DNA from 4 places in the Streptomyces sp. NPDC029466 genome. Region 2 is predicted to be linked to each of the others. Evidence: riboswitches for the same ligand, from Rfam matches in the RefSeq annotation. Region 2 holds a riboswitch; each other region holds the start of a gene.
What was found. Region 2 has a riboswitch for cobalamin ahead of cobN (cobaltochelatase subunit CobN). Riboswitches for the same ligand answer to the same signal wherever they lie in the genome.
Positions count from the first base shown of each region.

Region 1 (3,564 bases), on a different contig from region 2:
GGAGTGTGGAGCATCGCCGTCCCCATCCCGGACAACCCGCTCGGCCACACCCTCGTCCACCTCCTGGAGACCGACCGCGGGCCCGTGCTCATCGACACCGGCTGGGACGACCCGGACTCCTGGGACGCCCTCGTCGCCGGCGTCACCGCCTGCGGGTTCGCCCTCACCGACCTCCACGGCGTCCTGATCACCCACCACCACCCCGACCACCACGGTCTGTCCGCCAAGGTCCGGGAGGCCAGCGGCGCCTGGATCGCGATGCACGCCGCCGACACCGCGGTGGTCCGCCGCACCCGCGCGGCCGAACCGGGCCAGTGGCTCGACTACCTGCTCGCCAAGCTCACGGCGGCGGGCGCACCGGACGACCATCTGGCGCCCCTGCGGAAGGCCCGCGCCACAGGAGGCGGCCGGAAGCTGCCCGGCCGGCGGGCCGCGCTGCCGGACCGCGGCATCGACCCCGGCGAACTGCTCGATCTGCCGGGGCGCCGGGTTCGCGCCATCTGGACACCCGGCCACACCCCCGGCCATGTGTGCCTCCATCTGGAGGAGGAGCACCCCTCGGCACGCACGCCCGGCTTCGGCCGGCTGTTCTCCGGCGACCACCTCCTGCCCGGCATCACCCCGCACATCGGCCTGTACGAGGCTCCGGACGACGAGGGGAGCCCGCCCGGCCCGCACGGCATGGAGGGCCCGGGGGAGAACGCCGACCCCTTGGGCGACTACCTCGACTCGCTCGAACGCGTCGGCCGGCTCGACCCCGCCGAGGTACTGCCCGCCCATCAGCACGCCTTCACCGACGCCGGCGGCCGGGTGCGCACACTCATCGCCCACCACGAAGAGCGGCTGACCCAGCTCAGATCCCTGCTCCAGGAACCCCGCACCGTCTGGCAGCTCGCCATGGCCATGGAGTGGAACCGCCCGTGGGAGCAGATCCCTTACGGGTCCCGCAACATCGCCGTCTCGGAGGCCGAGGCCCATCTGCGCCGGCTGGTGAAACAGGGGCGGGCGGAGTGGGTGCCAGGGTCGGATCCGGTGCGATATCAGGCGGTGTGAGGGGGCGGGGCGGGCCTCCCGCGTTGCCTCTGTCCTGGTTCGTGCAGCTTCTTGACTGCTGTGTACCCGGGGTCAGGGTCGGGACCGGCCGGTGGCCCCCTCCCCGCTCGTGCCTGGATCCCGCCCTGCTCGTGCCCAGCCGCCCGACCGTCCCGCCGTGCCCGCCACCCGTCCCCCCGTACGCGGCCCCAGGGACCCGCCCCCTGCGCGGCTCGCGCGCCGCTCCGCCCCGCTCGTGCCGGATTCCGTCGGCTCGTACGCGCGAGCGAGCGCATGCCGGGTGCCGGTTAAGGTGTGCGGGACAACTTCATCCGTACCCGATCGGGGGAAGCCGGTGGAAATCCGGCGCTGACCCGCAACCGTGAGGACGGCCCGTCCGTACCGCGCCGGCTGGCCCGGCGGGAAGGCCGTACGAGCCGGAGCACCCGAGGGGGCACGACCAAGGCTCCCGCCGCCGGAACCGTCCGCCACAGGGACGGCCGGTGCGCGGCACCGTCGAGGTATACGGAGCTGAGCCCGGTGCCGCCGCGTCCGCGATCCAAGGGGATCGCCGCGCGGGCGGTCGGCCGAGCACGGCTGCGTACATCGCCGCGACCCGACCCGAGAGGCACCGACCCGATGGCCCCCATGGCTTCCATGGCTCACCAGGCCCCCCTGACGCACCCCGTCGCCTTCCTGGCGCGCCGCGCCGCCACGGCGCTGGCGGCCGCGGCGGTGCTGGGCGCGGCCGCTGCCCCCGCCGCGTACGCCGACGACGCCGCCCCGTCCGCGGCCCCCAAGAAGCTGCCGGACGGCCTGTACGGCACCAAGGACCCGCAGTACGACGGGGTGTGGCGGCAGTCGCTCGCGCTGCTGGCGCAGGACACGGTGGGGGTGCGGCCGGCCGCGTCCGGCGTGCGCTGGCTGGTCGGGCAGCAGTGCGCCGACGGCGCGTTCACCGCCTTCCGCGCCGAGCCCGGCAAGCCCTGTGACGCCAAGACCATGCGGGACACCAACCAGACGGCCGCCGCGGTGCAGGCGCTGGCCGCGCTCGGCGGGCACGGCGCCACCGTGCAGAAGGCCGTGGGCTGGCTGAAATCGGTGCAGAACGACGACGGCGGCTGGAGCTCGATGCCCGGTTCGGCCAGCGACGCCAACTCCACGTCCGTGGTCATCGGCGCGCTCGCGGCGGCGGGCGAGAAGCCGCGGTCGGTGACGTCGAAGAAGGGCGGCAAGACCCCGTACGACGGGCTGCTCACCTTCCAACTGGGCTGTGACGCGAAGGAGGGCGAGCGCGGCGCGTTCACCTTCCAGCTCAAGGGCGCCGCCCCGAACGCCGACGCCACCGCGGCCGCCGCGACCGGAGCGCTCGGCAAGGGCTTTGTCGTCGAGCCCGCGGATCAGCGGGCGGACGCCCCGGTCAAGCCGCTGAACTGCAAGGACGGCGGGGACGAGAAGAAGGACGATCCGGAGCGGGCCGCGGCGGGCGGTGACGCCTACCTCGTCGCGCAGCTCGACAAGAACGGGCAGCATCTGCTCTCCGCGATGCCGGGCGCCGAGAAGCAGCCCGATGTCGGCAACACCGCCGACGCCGTGGTGGCGCTGGCGGCCGGCGGGCACGGTGCCGCTGCCGCAAAGCCGCTGAAGTGGCTGGAGAAGAACGCCACGGGCTGGGCCAAGCAGAACGGGCCCGCCGCCTACGCCCAGTTGGTGCTGGCCGCGCACGCCACCGGCACCGACCCGCGTTCCTTCGGCGGCACCGACCTGGTGGCCGCGCTCAACGCCACCGGCCCCGAGCCGGCCGCCGCGGCGAAGAAGGACACCGGGGACGCCGACGACGCCACGGACGGCGGCGGCATCGGGGTGTGGTGGGTCATCGGTGTCGGTCTCGCCATCGGCGCCGGTATCGGGTTCCTGCTGAGCAGCCGTAAGAAGAATCAGCTCTGATGCGGCGGACCAGGATCGCCGGCGCCCTACTGCTGGCCGGTACGGTCACCGGCCTGGCAGCCGGGCCCGCGCAGGCGCAGGAGTACCGCTACTGGTCGTTCTGGGACGGCAAGGGCAGCTCCTGGGCGTATGCCACCGAAGGGCCGGCCAGTCAGCGGCCGGCCGACGGCGCGGTCGAGGGCTTCCGCTTCACCGTCGGCGCCGACTCCGCCGGGGCCGGTAAGCCGCGCCCGGCCGCCGACTTCGACGCGATCTGCCGCGACACCCCCGCCAAGGACGGCCGCAAGCGGATCGGCATCGTGCTGGACTTCGGCACCGCGGCGGACGCGCCCGCCGGCGAGCGGCCGCCGGCGGCCAGGTCGGAGTGTGCGCAGGTGCCGGAGGACGCCTCGGCGGGCGAGGCGCTGGCGGCGGTCACCCGGCCGCTGCGCTATCACGCCAACGCCTTGCTGTGTGCCATCGCCGGCTACCCGAAGGCGGGTTGCGCGGAGGCGGTGAACGGGTCGAAGGACGGAGCGAAGGGCGGAGCCAAGGGTTCCGCGGCCTCGGCTGCGTCGTCCGCGGGGGTGGCGGAGGACCGTGCCG
Region 1 covers NZ_JBVHZH010000001.1:135,824-139,387, forward strand. The annotation lists gene ACZ4XD_RS00590 (MBL fold metallo-hydrolase) at 1-1,053, shown strand, start outside; cobalamin riboswitch at 1,327-1,448, shown strand; gene ACZ4XD_RS00595 (prenyltransferase/squalene oxidase repeat-containing protein) at 1,672-2,979, shown strand; gene ACZ4XD_RS00600 (SCO2322 family protein) at 2,979-3,564, shown strand, end outside.
Region 1: it holds a riboswitch for cobalamin, as region 2 does, so the genes downstream of both, ACZ4XD_RS00595 (prenyltransferase/squalene oxidase repeat-containing protein) here and cobN (cobaltochelatase subunit CobN) in region 2, are expected to answer to the same signal.

Region 2 (3,564 bases):
GGTGCCGGTGCCGGAGCCGGAGCCGGATGCCGATACGGGGACGGGGGTGCCCGCCGTGACCGCGGCCGTGGCGTCGGCCCGTACATCGGTAAGGGACTTGGCGCAGCCGGGGCGGCCGGTGCAGGCCCCGATGCGGTGCCAGGGGGAGTCCGGGTCGGTGATCAGCCCGGCGGTGGCCAGCTCACGCAGACGGGCGGTCGCCGCGTCGGCGGACAGCCCCGGGATGACGATGCCGCGCCAGGGAGTGAGCCGGAGAACGCCGTCCCCGTCCGCCGCGGCGACGGCGACCAGCAGCCGCCACTGCGCGACGGACAGCCGCCCCAGCGGCGCGAGAACCGAGAGCGCGTGCGCTCCGTCGCCGCCCTCGATGATGCCGGGGGCGGAGGAGTCGGCGTAGGGGGTGCGGGCGCGGTGCGGCGCGGGGGCCGCGTACGGAGCGGAGGTCGCGTATGGCGCGGAGGCGGAGTACGGCGGGGAGCTGGGCGCGGCAGGCTCGTTGGTGCCGGGCACCTCAGCCACCTGCGCCGCAGCAGCCACGTCGGCCGCCCCGACCACGTCCGCCGCCGCAGCCACAAGCACACACTCAACCCCCGCCCCCCGCAGCCGCTCCGCGACCGCCCGGGCCGTCAGGCCATGGCCGGCGGGGAGTTCACGGACCCGCCAGGCGCCGCTGCCGCTCGCCTCGGCGGCGGAGAGGAATGCCTCGGCGGCGGTGAGGGCGGCGCGTGGGGCGTCCGGGCCGGCGATCCGCAGGGCCGCCGGGTAGTCGCCGACCCGCAGCAGGGCACTGGCTCCGGGGCGGGCCGGATGTCCGGTTTCGGACTGGTGCCCGTGGTCCGTCGGTGCCTCGGTCCCGGCCGGTTCTGCGACCAAGCTCACATCGCCGCCGAGCGCCGCCACATCGCCCCGGCCGTCGTCCAGGACGAAGAGGAAGCGGCCCGACAGCGCGGTCGCGGACTCGCTCGTGCAGAGCAGTCCGTCCAGCTCACGGGCCCACAACCGCACGTCAGAAGGGGTGTGCCGGTCCAGTCCGGCCAGGGGGGAGGCGAGGATGTTGCGGATGCGTTCGTGGCGCTCGGAGGGCAGCAGACCGGCGTCGCGCAGCAGGGCGGCGAGCCGGCTGCCGCAGTCGTCCGGGAGGCCGCGGAGTTCCGCGTTGCCGCGGGAGGTGAGGGAGAGATGGCCGTCCCCGAGCCGGTCCGCGGCATCAGCCAGTGCCTCGGCCTGACGAACCGTCAAGTCTCCGGCGGGCAGTCGCACTCGGGCGAGGTGTCCGTCGGCGGCGGAGTGCAGCCGCAGCGCTCCCGGGCAGGCGTCACCGCGGTCCCGTATGGGCGGCTCGGACCCGGGGGGCCGTGTCGAGGGGGAGGGCGGCATGGCCGCGAGCATACCCACGGAGGTGGGTGGCCCATCCGGGCCGGATCCGGCCAAGCTCGCGGCCCGATGCGCGTACGGAGGCGCCCGCCCCCGTCCCGATACGGCAGGTCCGGAGGCCCGCTTACCTCGCTCGGCCGCAGCCCTTACTATGCAGGTCGGTGGGTCGGACGGCCCGCCGACGCCAGCGACGGCGCAGGGCCTTACGGCCCCAGGGAGGAAGCCCGGTGTGAATCCGGCGCGGTCCCGCCACTGTGAACCCGGCAGCTGCCGGGTGAGCCAGGAACTCCCGCCGTCCATACGACCACCCGGGGCGCGGATACCCCGAGGAAGGCCTGCGCTCGCATGCTTCTGCTGCTGTCGACCTCCGACACCGACCTGCTCAGCGCCCGGGCGGCCACGGGTCCCGTGCCGTATCGGCTCGCCAACCCCGCCCGCCTCGACGTCGCCGAACTCCCCGCGCTGCTGGAGGGCACCGACCTCGTCGTCGTACGTCTCCTCGGCGGTATCCGCGCCTGGGAGGAGGGCCTGGAGGTGCTGCTCGCCGAGGACCAGCACCGGCCGGTCGTCGTGCTCACCGGTGAACAGGCCCCCGACGCCCAGCTCATGGAGCAGTCCACGGTCCCGGTCGGCATCGCGGCCGAGGCGCACGCCTATCTCGCGCACGGCGGCCCGGCCAACCTCGACCAGCTCGCCCGCTTCCTCTCCGACACGGTGCTGCTGACCGGCCATGGCTTCGAGCCGCCGGAGCCCGCCCCGTCCTGGGGCCCGCTGGACTGGGAAGGGCGCAACCAGACCGGCCCGCTGGTCGCCGTGCTCTACTACCGCGCCCACCACATGAGCGGCAACACCGCTTTCGTACGGACCCTGTGCGAGCAGATCGAGGAGGCCGGCGGGCGCGCCCGGCCGCTGTTCGTGGCCTCCCTGCGCGCCCCCGAGCCGGAGCTGATCGAGGCGCTGGGGAGCGCCGACGCCCTGGTCACCACGGTCCTCGCGGCGGGCGGCAGCAAGCCCGCCGAGGCCTCCGCGGGCGGCGACGACGAGTCCTGGGACGCGGGCGCGCTGGCCGCCCTGGACGTGCCGATCCTTCAGGCGCTGTGCCTGACCGGGCCGCGCAGCGCCTGGGAGGAGAACGACGAGGGGCTCTCGCCGCTGGACGCCGCCTCGCAGATCGCGGTCCCCGAGTTCGACGGCCGGCTGATCACCGTCCCGTTCTCCTTCAAGGAGGTCGACGAGGACGGACTGCCGGTCTACGTCGCCGACCCCGAGCGCGCCGCCCGGGTCGCCGGGATCGCCGTCCGGCACGCCCGGCTGCGCCACATCCCGGCCGCGGAGAAGCGCCTCGCGCTGGTGCTGTCCGCCTACCCGACCAAGCACTCCCGCATCGGCAACGCGGTCGGGCTGGACACCCCGGCCAGTGCCGTGGCCCTGCTGCGCCGCCTCCGGGCGGACGGCTACGACTTCGGTGACGAGACCGCCGAGCCGGTCCCGGGCCTGGAGTCCGGCGACGGTGACGAGCTGATCTACGCCCTCATCGAGGCCGGCGGCCACGACCAGGAGTGGCTCACCGAGGAACAGCTCGCCCGTAACCCGGTCCGCATTCCGGCCGCCGACTACAAGCGCTGGTACGCCACGCTGCCGCAGGAACTCCGGGACTCCGTCGAGCAGCACTGGGGGCCGCCGCCCGGTGAGATGTTCGTCGACCGCAGCCGGAACCCCGACGGCGACATCGTGCTGGCCGCGCTGCGCCGCGGCAATCTCCTGATCCTCATCCAGCCGCCGCGCGGCTTCGGCGAGAACCCGATCGCGATCTACCACGACCCCGATCTGCCGCCCTCGCACCACTACTTGGCGGCCTACCGCTGGATCGCGGCGTCTGCCGACGACGGCGGCTTCGGCGCGGACGCCATGGTCCACCTGGGCAAGCACGGCAACCTGGAGTGGCTGCCCGGCAAGAACGCGGGCCTGTCCGCGGCCTGCGGCCCCGACGCCGCCCTCGGCGACCTGCCGCTCATCTACCCCTTCCTGGTCAACGACCCCGGCGAGGGCACCCAGGCCAAGCGCCGGGTGCACGCCACCCTCGTCGACCACCTCGTCCCGCCGATGGCCCGTGCCGAGTCCTACGGCGACATCGCGCGCCTGGAACAGCTCCTCGATGAGTACGCGGCGATCTCCGCGATGGACCCGGCC
Region 2 covers NZ_JBVHZH010000004.1:125,879-129,442, forward strand. The annotation lists gene ACZ4XD_RS05790 (cobalamin biosynthesis protein CobG) at 1-1,389, opposite strand, end outside; cobalamin riboswitch at 1,551-1,683, shown strand; gene cobN (cobaltochelatase subunit CobN) at 1,720-3,564, shown strand, end outside.

Region 3 (3,564 bases), on a different contig from region 2:
TGGCTGCCGTGCCCCGTGCGCACTCGGAGTGCGCCATGGACGGGACGTCTGCCGGCCGGATACCGGCCGGCAGGCCCTGGGCAGGGGCGGGGTGTGCGAGGTAGAGCAGAAGCAGGGGAGGGCGGCGGCGCCACGGCGGTGTCGCGGCCGGGAGATCGGAGACCAGGTTCCATGTCCGTACGACGTCTGAACCACGCGGTGCTCAACGTCCGCGATGTGACACGGTCGGTGGCGTTCTACACCGAGGCCCTCGGGCTGACGGTGGATGTCGAGATACCGGGGCGGGCCGCGTTTCTCAGCGCTCCCGGCTCGCTCAATGATCACGATCTGGGGCTGTTCGCGGTGGCGCCGGACGCGCCGGGGCCCGAGGCCGGACGGGTCGGGCTGTACCACCTGGCCTGGGAGGTCGGCACGCTCCGCGAACTCGTCGAGGCCCGCACCCGGCTCGACGAGCGCGGTGCCCTGGTGGGATCGACCGATCACCTCGTCGCCAAGTCGCTGTACGCCAAGGACCCGGACGGCAACGAGTTCGAGGTGATGTGGCGGGTCCCGCGGGAGGACTGGCCTGGCCCGGACCAGCCGGACCGGCTGCTGCCCCTCGATCTGGCCGCAGCCCTGGAGCAGTGGGGGCCGGACCGGGAGACGGGCGCCGCTGCGGGCTCGGCGACCTGAGGGCGGGACCGAGCCGGGCGGGTGAGGGGGCTGGGAGAAGCTCGGGCAGTTGAGCGCTCCGGATCGGCTCGGCCGCCTGCGGGCGCGGGCCCGGCAGGGGCCCCGAGGGGCCGGGAGCGGCTCGGGTGCCAGGGAGGGGGCGGCCGGTGGCGCGCGAGCAGGCGCCGGGCCGCCTTTCCTCAGGTTCCCGGCGCGGTCTGCTCCGCCGTCTCGGCTCGCCCGGCCCGCTCCGCCCAGCGCTTTTCGACGCCGGCCAGTCGCCAGTACGCCAGCGCCGCGGCCCACACGACCACGAACAGGCCGACGATGATGAAGCCGACATTGTCGAGGTCGAGGCCGGAAATCCAGCCGGTCACCGCGTCGTTGAGGCCGAGCTTGTCGTGCAGCACGGTCACCAGCTCGATGGTGCCGATGAAGAAGGCGACGGCGATCGACAGGCCGGTGATGGCGAGGTTGTAGTAGACCTTGCGCACCGGGTTGGCGAACGCCCACTGGTAGGCGAAGTTCATGAAGGTGCCGTCCAGGGTGTCGAACAGGCTCATCCCGGCGGCGAACAGCAGCGGCAGACACAGGACCGCGTACCAGGGCAGGCCCGCCGCCGCGCCGCTGCCCGCCATCACCATCAGGGTCACCTCGGTCGCGGTGTCGAAGCCGAGCCCGAAGAGGAAGCCGAGCGGGAACATCTGACCCGGGCGGGAGATGGAGCGGGTGAACCGCCCCAGGAAACGGTTCATGAAGCCGCGCGCGTCGAGGCGCTGCTCCAGCTCGGCCTCGTCGTACCGGCCGTCGCGCATCCCGCGGAAGACCCGCCAGATCCCGGCCAGCGCGATGAGGTTGAGAGCGGCGATGAGGTAGAGGAACGTGCCCGAGACCGTGGTGCCGACGGTGCCCAGGATCTGGTGCGTACGGGACTCGTCGTTGAGCAGCGTGCCGGCGAGCTGGGCACCACCGGCCACGAGGGCCGCCATCACCACGACCACGCTGGAGTGGCCGAGGGCGAACCAGAAGCCGACCGACACCGGCCGCTTGCCGTCGGCCATCAGCTTGCGGGTGGTGTTGTCGATCGCGGCGATGTGGTCGGCGTCGAAGGCATGCCGCATACCGAGGGTGTACGCGGTGATGCCGAGCCCGACGCCGAAGACCTGGCTTCCGACGGAGTAGTGGTTCGGGACCACGAGCAGGAAGAGCACGCCGAAGGCCACGACATGCAGCCCGGCTATGACGGCCATCAGGCCCGCGGTACGGACGGTGTCCTGCCGGCGCCAGCGGAACGTGGCGGGGGCAGGGGAGTTCGGGGTATCGGTGGACAGGGCCATCCGGGCGGTCACGCTCCAGCACCTCGTGGATCAGTTCGTGAGATGCCGTGGCCGGTCTCCTGGCTTGGGGGTACCACCCTGCTCCTTTAGAGCTTGGGGGAGGGTGCCCGCGTCCGCCCCCGCCTTCCCGGCCGCGGGCTGCGGTCAGTGGCGCCGCGGGCGCGCCAGGCGCCCGCGGAAGGGGTGGAAACTCCCCGATCACAGTGGCGAGGGCCGCTCCGGGCTGGGACCACAAGGTCCGTCACCGGCTTCCCGAACACCACGGCCCGGCCACTCTAGCCGCCGGCCCCGCGGCGCGAGGTGTGTGGGGGTTTTCCGCCGTCCGCGGGGCACGGCCCGCGGTGGACCCGTCACCGGGGGCCGGTTGCGGTGGGCCGGTCGCGGGAGTCAGTTGTCCAGGGACGACGGGAGTCAGTAGTCCAGCGACGAGAGGAAAGCGTGCAGTTCGTGGTCGAAGAGCGGGGTGTTCTCCAGGTTGACCATGTGGGCCGCACCCGGTATCCGGACCCTTCGGGCGCCCGGGACGGCCAGGGCTATCGCATGGGCGTTGGCGGAGATGTCGCGGCTGTCGAGGTCGCCGTCGAACACGACCGTCGGCACCCGGACCTCGCCGAGGCGGTCGGCGGCGCCGACTTCGAGGGGCATTCCGGCGCCCATTCCGTCGGCATGGACCTCCACATTGGCCGCGGCCGAGGCGCGCATCCGTTCACGGAATCCCGGGTGCACCGCGGACGGCTCGCGATGCGGCCCGTCCACCCATATCCGCAGGAAGTGTTCGACATACCGCTCCGCGCCGTCCGGTGCGCCGATCGCGGCCACCTGCTCCTTGATGTGCGCCAGGACGAAGGGGTCGGTGAAGGCCCGGCCGCTGATTCCCGGGGAGGCGAGCGCGAGGGCCGTCACCCGGCCGGGGTGGGCGAGGGCGGTGTCCAGCGCGACCCGCGCGCCGTGGGAAAGGCCGACGAGGACGGCGCTGGGGACGTCGAGTGCGTCCAGCAGGGCACACAGGTCGTCGTGGTGGGCGAAGTCGCCGGTCACGGTGGAGGACAGGCCATGGCCGCGGGCGTCGTAACGGATCGCGCGCAGCCCGGAGTTGACCAGCCAGGTGAACTGCTCGTCCCACATGTGCTGGTCGAGCATGCCGCCGTGCAGCAGCACCACCGCGGGGCCCGAGCCGGCCGTCTCGTAGAACAGCTCGCCCTCGTCGACCGGCACGAGGCCGTTGTCGATCTCGGACCAGGCGGTGATTCTCTGCGTCATTCTCCTGACCGTCCTTTGTGCATGAGAGGGGGCGGGGCGGGTCTGTCGTCGTGGCCTTCAGAGCTGCCGTTACTACGGTTACTGCTGTTCGTGCCGTTACTGCCTGCGCTGCCATGACTGTCCCGACTGCCCTGACTGTCGGTTTCCTCCCGTTGAACGCGCGAGTCGTTCGCCAGGTGCCGGAATTCCTCGCCGAGTCGGTCGAGAACGTGCAGCGTGGTGCGGACGTCCTCGGCGGGCAGGTCAGCCAGCCGCTGCCGCAGCTCCGTCGCCTCGAACTGCTGGACCCCGCGTATCGCCGCCGTGCCTTCGGTCG
Region 3 covers NZ_JBVHZH010000001.1:173,342-176,905, reverse strand. The annotation lists gene ACZ4XD_RS00775 (VOC family protein) at 172-672, shown strand; partial or broken gene nicT (Nickel transporter NicT) at 852-2,010, opposite strand; cobalamin riboswitch at 2,021-2,267, opposite strand; gene ACZ4XD_RS00765 (alpha/beta fold hydrolase) at 2,400-3,248, opposite strand; gene ACZ4XD_RS00760 (MarR family winged helix-turn-helix transcriptional regulator) at 3,245-3,564, opposite strand, start outside.
Region 3: it holds a riboswitch for cobalamin, as region 2 does, so the genes downstream of both, nicT (Nickel transporter NicT) here and cobN (cobaltochelatase subunit CobN) in region 2, are expected to answer to the same signal.

Region 4 (3,564 bases), on a different contig from region 2:
AGTTCGAGGGCGGGCGGGCAGGCTTCGGCGCCGCCCGGGAGGTTCAGCAGGACGACGCCGGCGGTGGCCGGTACGGCGATGATCGCCAGCACCATCAGGATACGGAACCAGTGCCGGAAGGAGGTGTTCAGCCGGCGCCGTAATCGGATCCGCAGCGGGGTGGGCGGCCGGACGCCGGGGGTGGCGAAGGACAGGATGACGTCGTCGACGGTGTTCTGCTTGGCCGAGCGGGGCTCCCAGACGTCGCCCATCGGGGTCCGCTCGCCGGCCAGTTGGTCCCGCAGCTCGCGGACGAGGTCCTCGAAGGTGACGAACCGCTTGCCGGGGATGCCCTGTTCCAGGATCTGCCGCAGGGCGCGGGTGAAGACACTGCCGCCGGTGGGCTCCTCGCCGCTGAAGATCCGGCGGTTGGGCTGTGCGGCCATCAGCAGCGAGGTGGGGGTGCGGCAGGCGTGGAAGGCCTCCCCGGCGTTGCCGGCGTAACAGCACTCCAGGACGATCACGATCCGGTCGGCCCGCGCGTTGTCCAGGTAGGACAGCACCGTGTCCTGCCAGGAGACGGTTTTGTGCCGCCGTTCCGAGGCACCGACCATGAGCTGGAGATTGCCGCCGTCCGGGCCCACCCGGCCGTGGCCGGAGAAGTACACCAGCAGCAGCCCGCGGGCCTCCTGGGTGACGGCGTCCAGGGCCTGTTCGACCTCCCAGGGCTCCTGGGGCCGGCAGATGACGACCTCGCCCTTGGTGAAGAGGTCGGTGCCGGGGGCGAGCAGGACGCGTTCGAGTTCCCCGGGGTTGTCCCGCACCGCGGGCAGCGGCCGCAGGTGGCGGTAGTCGTCGACACAGATCAGCAGGGCCCGGTTGACCTTGCCCCGTGCGTCGTATTCGGACATCCGGCTCAGTCCCCGGCGGTGCTGCCGCCCCCGTTCGCCGGGCTGCCGGGATCGGGGCGTTCAGGAGCCGCGGCGCCCGGTCCCGCTTCGCCCAGCGCGCGCAGCTCGCCGTCCCCGCCGCCGACCGCCACGGCGGGCCGTTCGCCGGTGTCGCGTTCCTCCCTGCGGCGGCGCAGCCACTCGCGCAGGGCGATGCTCAGGCCCTTGGTGATCTCGGCGGCGACCGCGCCGACGACGACGAGGATCAGGTCGTCGACGCCGATGGCCATGTCGCCGGGTCCGTCGTCGCGCTCCTCCGCCGGCCGCAGCTCCCAGTCGTGCGACCGCCGGTTCAGCCAGGGCTCGCGCTCCAGCCACGCCTTGAGGTCCTCGACGTCCTGGTCAGGATTGTTGGTGCCCGTGATCCTGATACGGATCTCATGACGGTCAGCGCGCTGCGGCATCCCCCGGCCCCCTTCCGGCGGCCCCTTCGCCGCCGTGCACCAGATAGTGACGCGGGATCAGGTGCGCGGGCAACCGTCCGTGACCCCTCAGCCACGCTGTGGCGTGCGCCACAGCGCCTGCCACAGGGCAGCGTCGCAGGTCAAGGGTGAGTTGACGGCGTTCGCGGGGCGTGGTGGACTGCCGGAGCCAATCGGCGACAGCAGAGGAAGTCCGGTGCGAATCCGGCGCGGTCCCGCCACTGTCACCGGGGAGCGTTCCTCCAGCGAAGGCCACGGTCCGCCTCGCATGCGTCGGATGACGTACGCGGGACTGGAAGGCCGGAGGACACGCCGATCCGGGAGCCAGGAGACTCTGGTCGCCGTCACGTCGAGCCAGGGCGCGGACCCTGAGTGAGGACATACCGCCATGCCCGGCCGCCCCTTGAGATCGCCACTGCCCACCGCCGCAGGGCTCCTTCGGGGCCGGGCGGGACAGCACGGACGCCTTCGCACGGCGGTCTGACCCGATGCGCGGCGAACACGCGGGATATGTGTACGGCGCGGCCCTCGGCTTTCTCGGCGACCTGATCGCGGCGGATCCGCGGCGCGGCCATCCGGTGGCCGCGTTCGGCCGGGCCGCGGGTGCCGTCGAACGCCGGCTGTGGCGCGACCACCGCGGTTACGGGGCGGCTCATGCCGTGCTGTGTGCGGGCGGAGCCGCTGCCGGTGCGGCGCTGTTGGAGCGCGCTGTGCGGGGCACTGCTCCCGCTTCTTTGCTGTCGCTCCGTGGTGGCGCCGGGGTCGCGCTGACCGCGGCGACGGTCTGGGCCGTGCTGGGCGGCACCTCGCTCGGCCGGGAGGCGCGGGCCGTCGGCGGGGCGCTGACGGCGGGTGACCTGGACGTGGCACGGGAGCGGCTGCCGCATCTGTGCGGGCGCGATCCGCAGGCGCTGGACGGGCCGCAGATGGCCCGTGCGGTGGTGGAGTCGGTCGCCGAGAACACCTCCGACGCGGTGGTGGGTGCCCTGGTGTGGGGCGCGCTGGGCGGGGTGCCCGGTCTGGTGGCGTTCCGCGCGGTGAACACCCTGGACGCGATGGTGGGGCACAAGTCGCCGCGCTACCGCCGTTTCGGCTGGGCCGCGGCCCGGCTCGACGATCTCGCCGGCTGGCCCGGCTCCCGGCTGACCGCCGCGCTGACCGTACTCGCGGGCCCCGACCGGCGCGGTGCGCTGCGGGCCTGGCGGGCGGACGGCGGGGCGCATCCGAGCCCCAACGCGGGCCCGGTGGAGGCGTCGTTCGCGGGTGCGCTGGGCGTACGGCTGGGCGGCACGCTGGCGTACGGCGGGCGGGTGGAACACCGTCCGGTGCTCAACGGCGCGGCGCCGCAGGTGGCGGTGCCGGACATCGAACGGGCGGTGCGGCTCTCCCGCCGGGTGAGCGCGCTGGCACTGGTGACGACGGTGGCCGCGCGGGCCGCGGTCGGCGTGGCGCGGGCGGCGGTGGCCCGTGGGGCGGTCGCTCGTGGGGCCGGGGGGCGCGGGCGTACGGCGGGATGGGTATGCGGGCGTAAGGCGGGCCCGGTATGAGGCCGTCCGTTTTTTCCCCGCCGCCCACCCCCCTTCGGGGGGTGGGCGGGTGTAGTGACCCGAAGTCCAGGAGGAGGACCCGGTGAACGGGCGGTTGAAGGCAGCCGGCGGGGCGGTCGGCGGTGGCCTGTTGGTGGCCGGTACGACGTCCGACGCCGGTAAGAGCGTGGTGACGGCGGGGATCTGCCGCTGGCTGGTCCGGCAGGGCGTCCGGGTGGCGCCCTTCAAGGCACAGAACATGTCGCTGAATTCGTTCGTCACGCGCGAGGGCGCGGAGATCGGACGGGCCCAGGCGATGCAGGCCGCCGCGGCGCGGGTGGAGCCCACCGCGCTGATGAACCCGGTCCTGCTCAAGCCGGGCAGTGACCGCAGCAGCCAGGTGGTGCTGCTGGGGAAGCCGGTGGGCGAGCTCAGCGCCCGCGGGTACTTCGGGGGGACGTCCCAGGGGAAGGCGCAGTACGCGGGCCGCCGGGAGCAGTTGCTCGGCACGGTGACCGACTGCCTCCAGGAGCTGCGGCGTACCCATGACGCGGTGATCTGTGAGGGCGCCGGCAGTCCCGCCGAGATCAATCTGCGGCGTACCGACATCGTGAACATGGGCCTCGCACGGGCCGCCCGTATCCCGGCGGTCGTGGTCGGTGACATCGACCGCGGCGGGGTGTTCGC
Region 4 covers NZ_JBVHZH010000020.1:8,863-12,426, forward strand. The annotation lists gene ACZ4XD_RS16995 (caspase family protein) at 1-890, opposite strand, end outside; gene ACZ4XD_RS17000 (effector-associated constant component EACC1) at 896-1,333, opposite strand; cobalamin riboswitch at 1,537-1,686, shown strand; gene ACZ4XD_RS17005 (cobalamin biosynthesis protein) at 1,840-2,898, shown strand; gene ACZ4XD_RS17010 (cobyric acid synthase) at 2,981-3,564, shown strand, end outside.
Region 4: it holds a riboswitch for cobalamin, as region 2 does, so the genes downstream of both, ACZ4XD_RS17005 (cobalamin biosynthesis protein) here and cobN (cobaltochelatase subunit CobN) in region 2, are expected to answer to the same signal.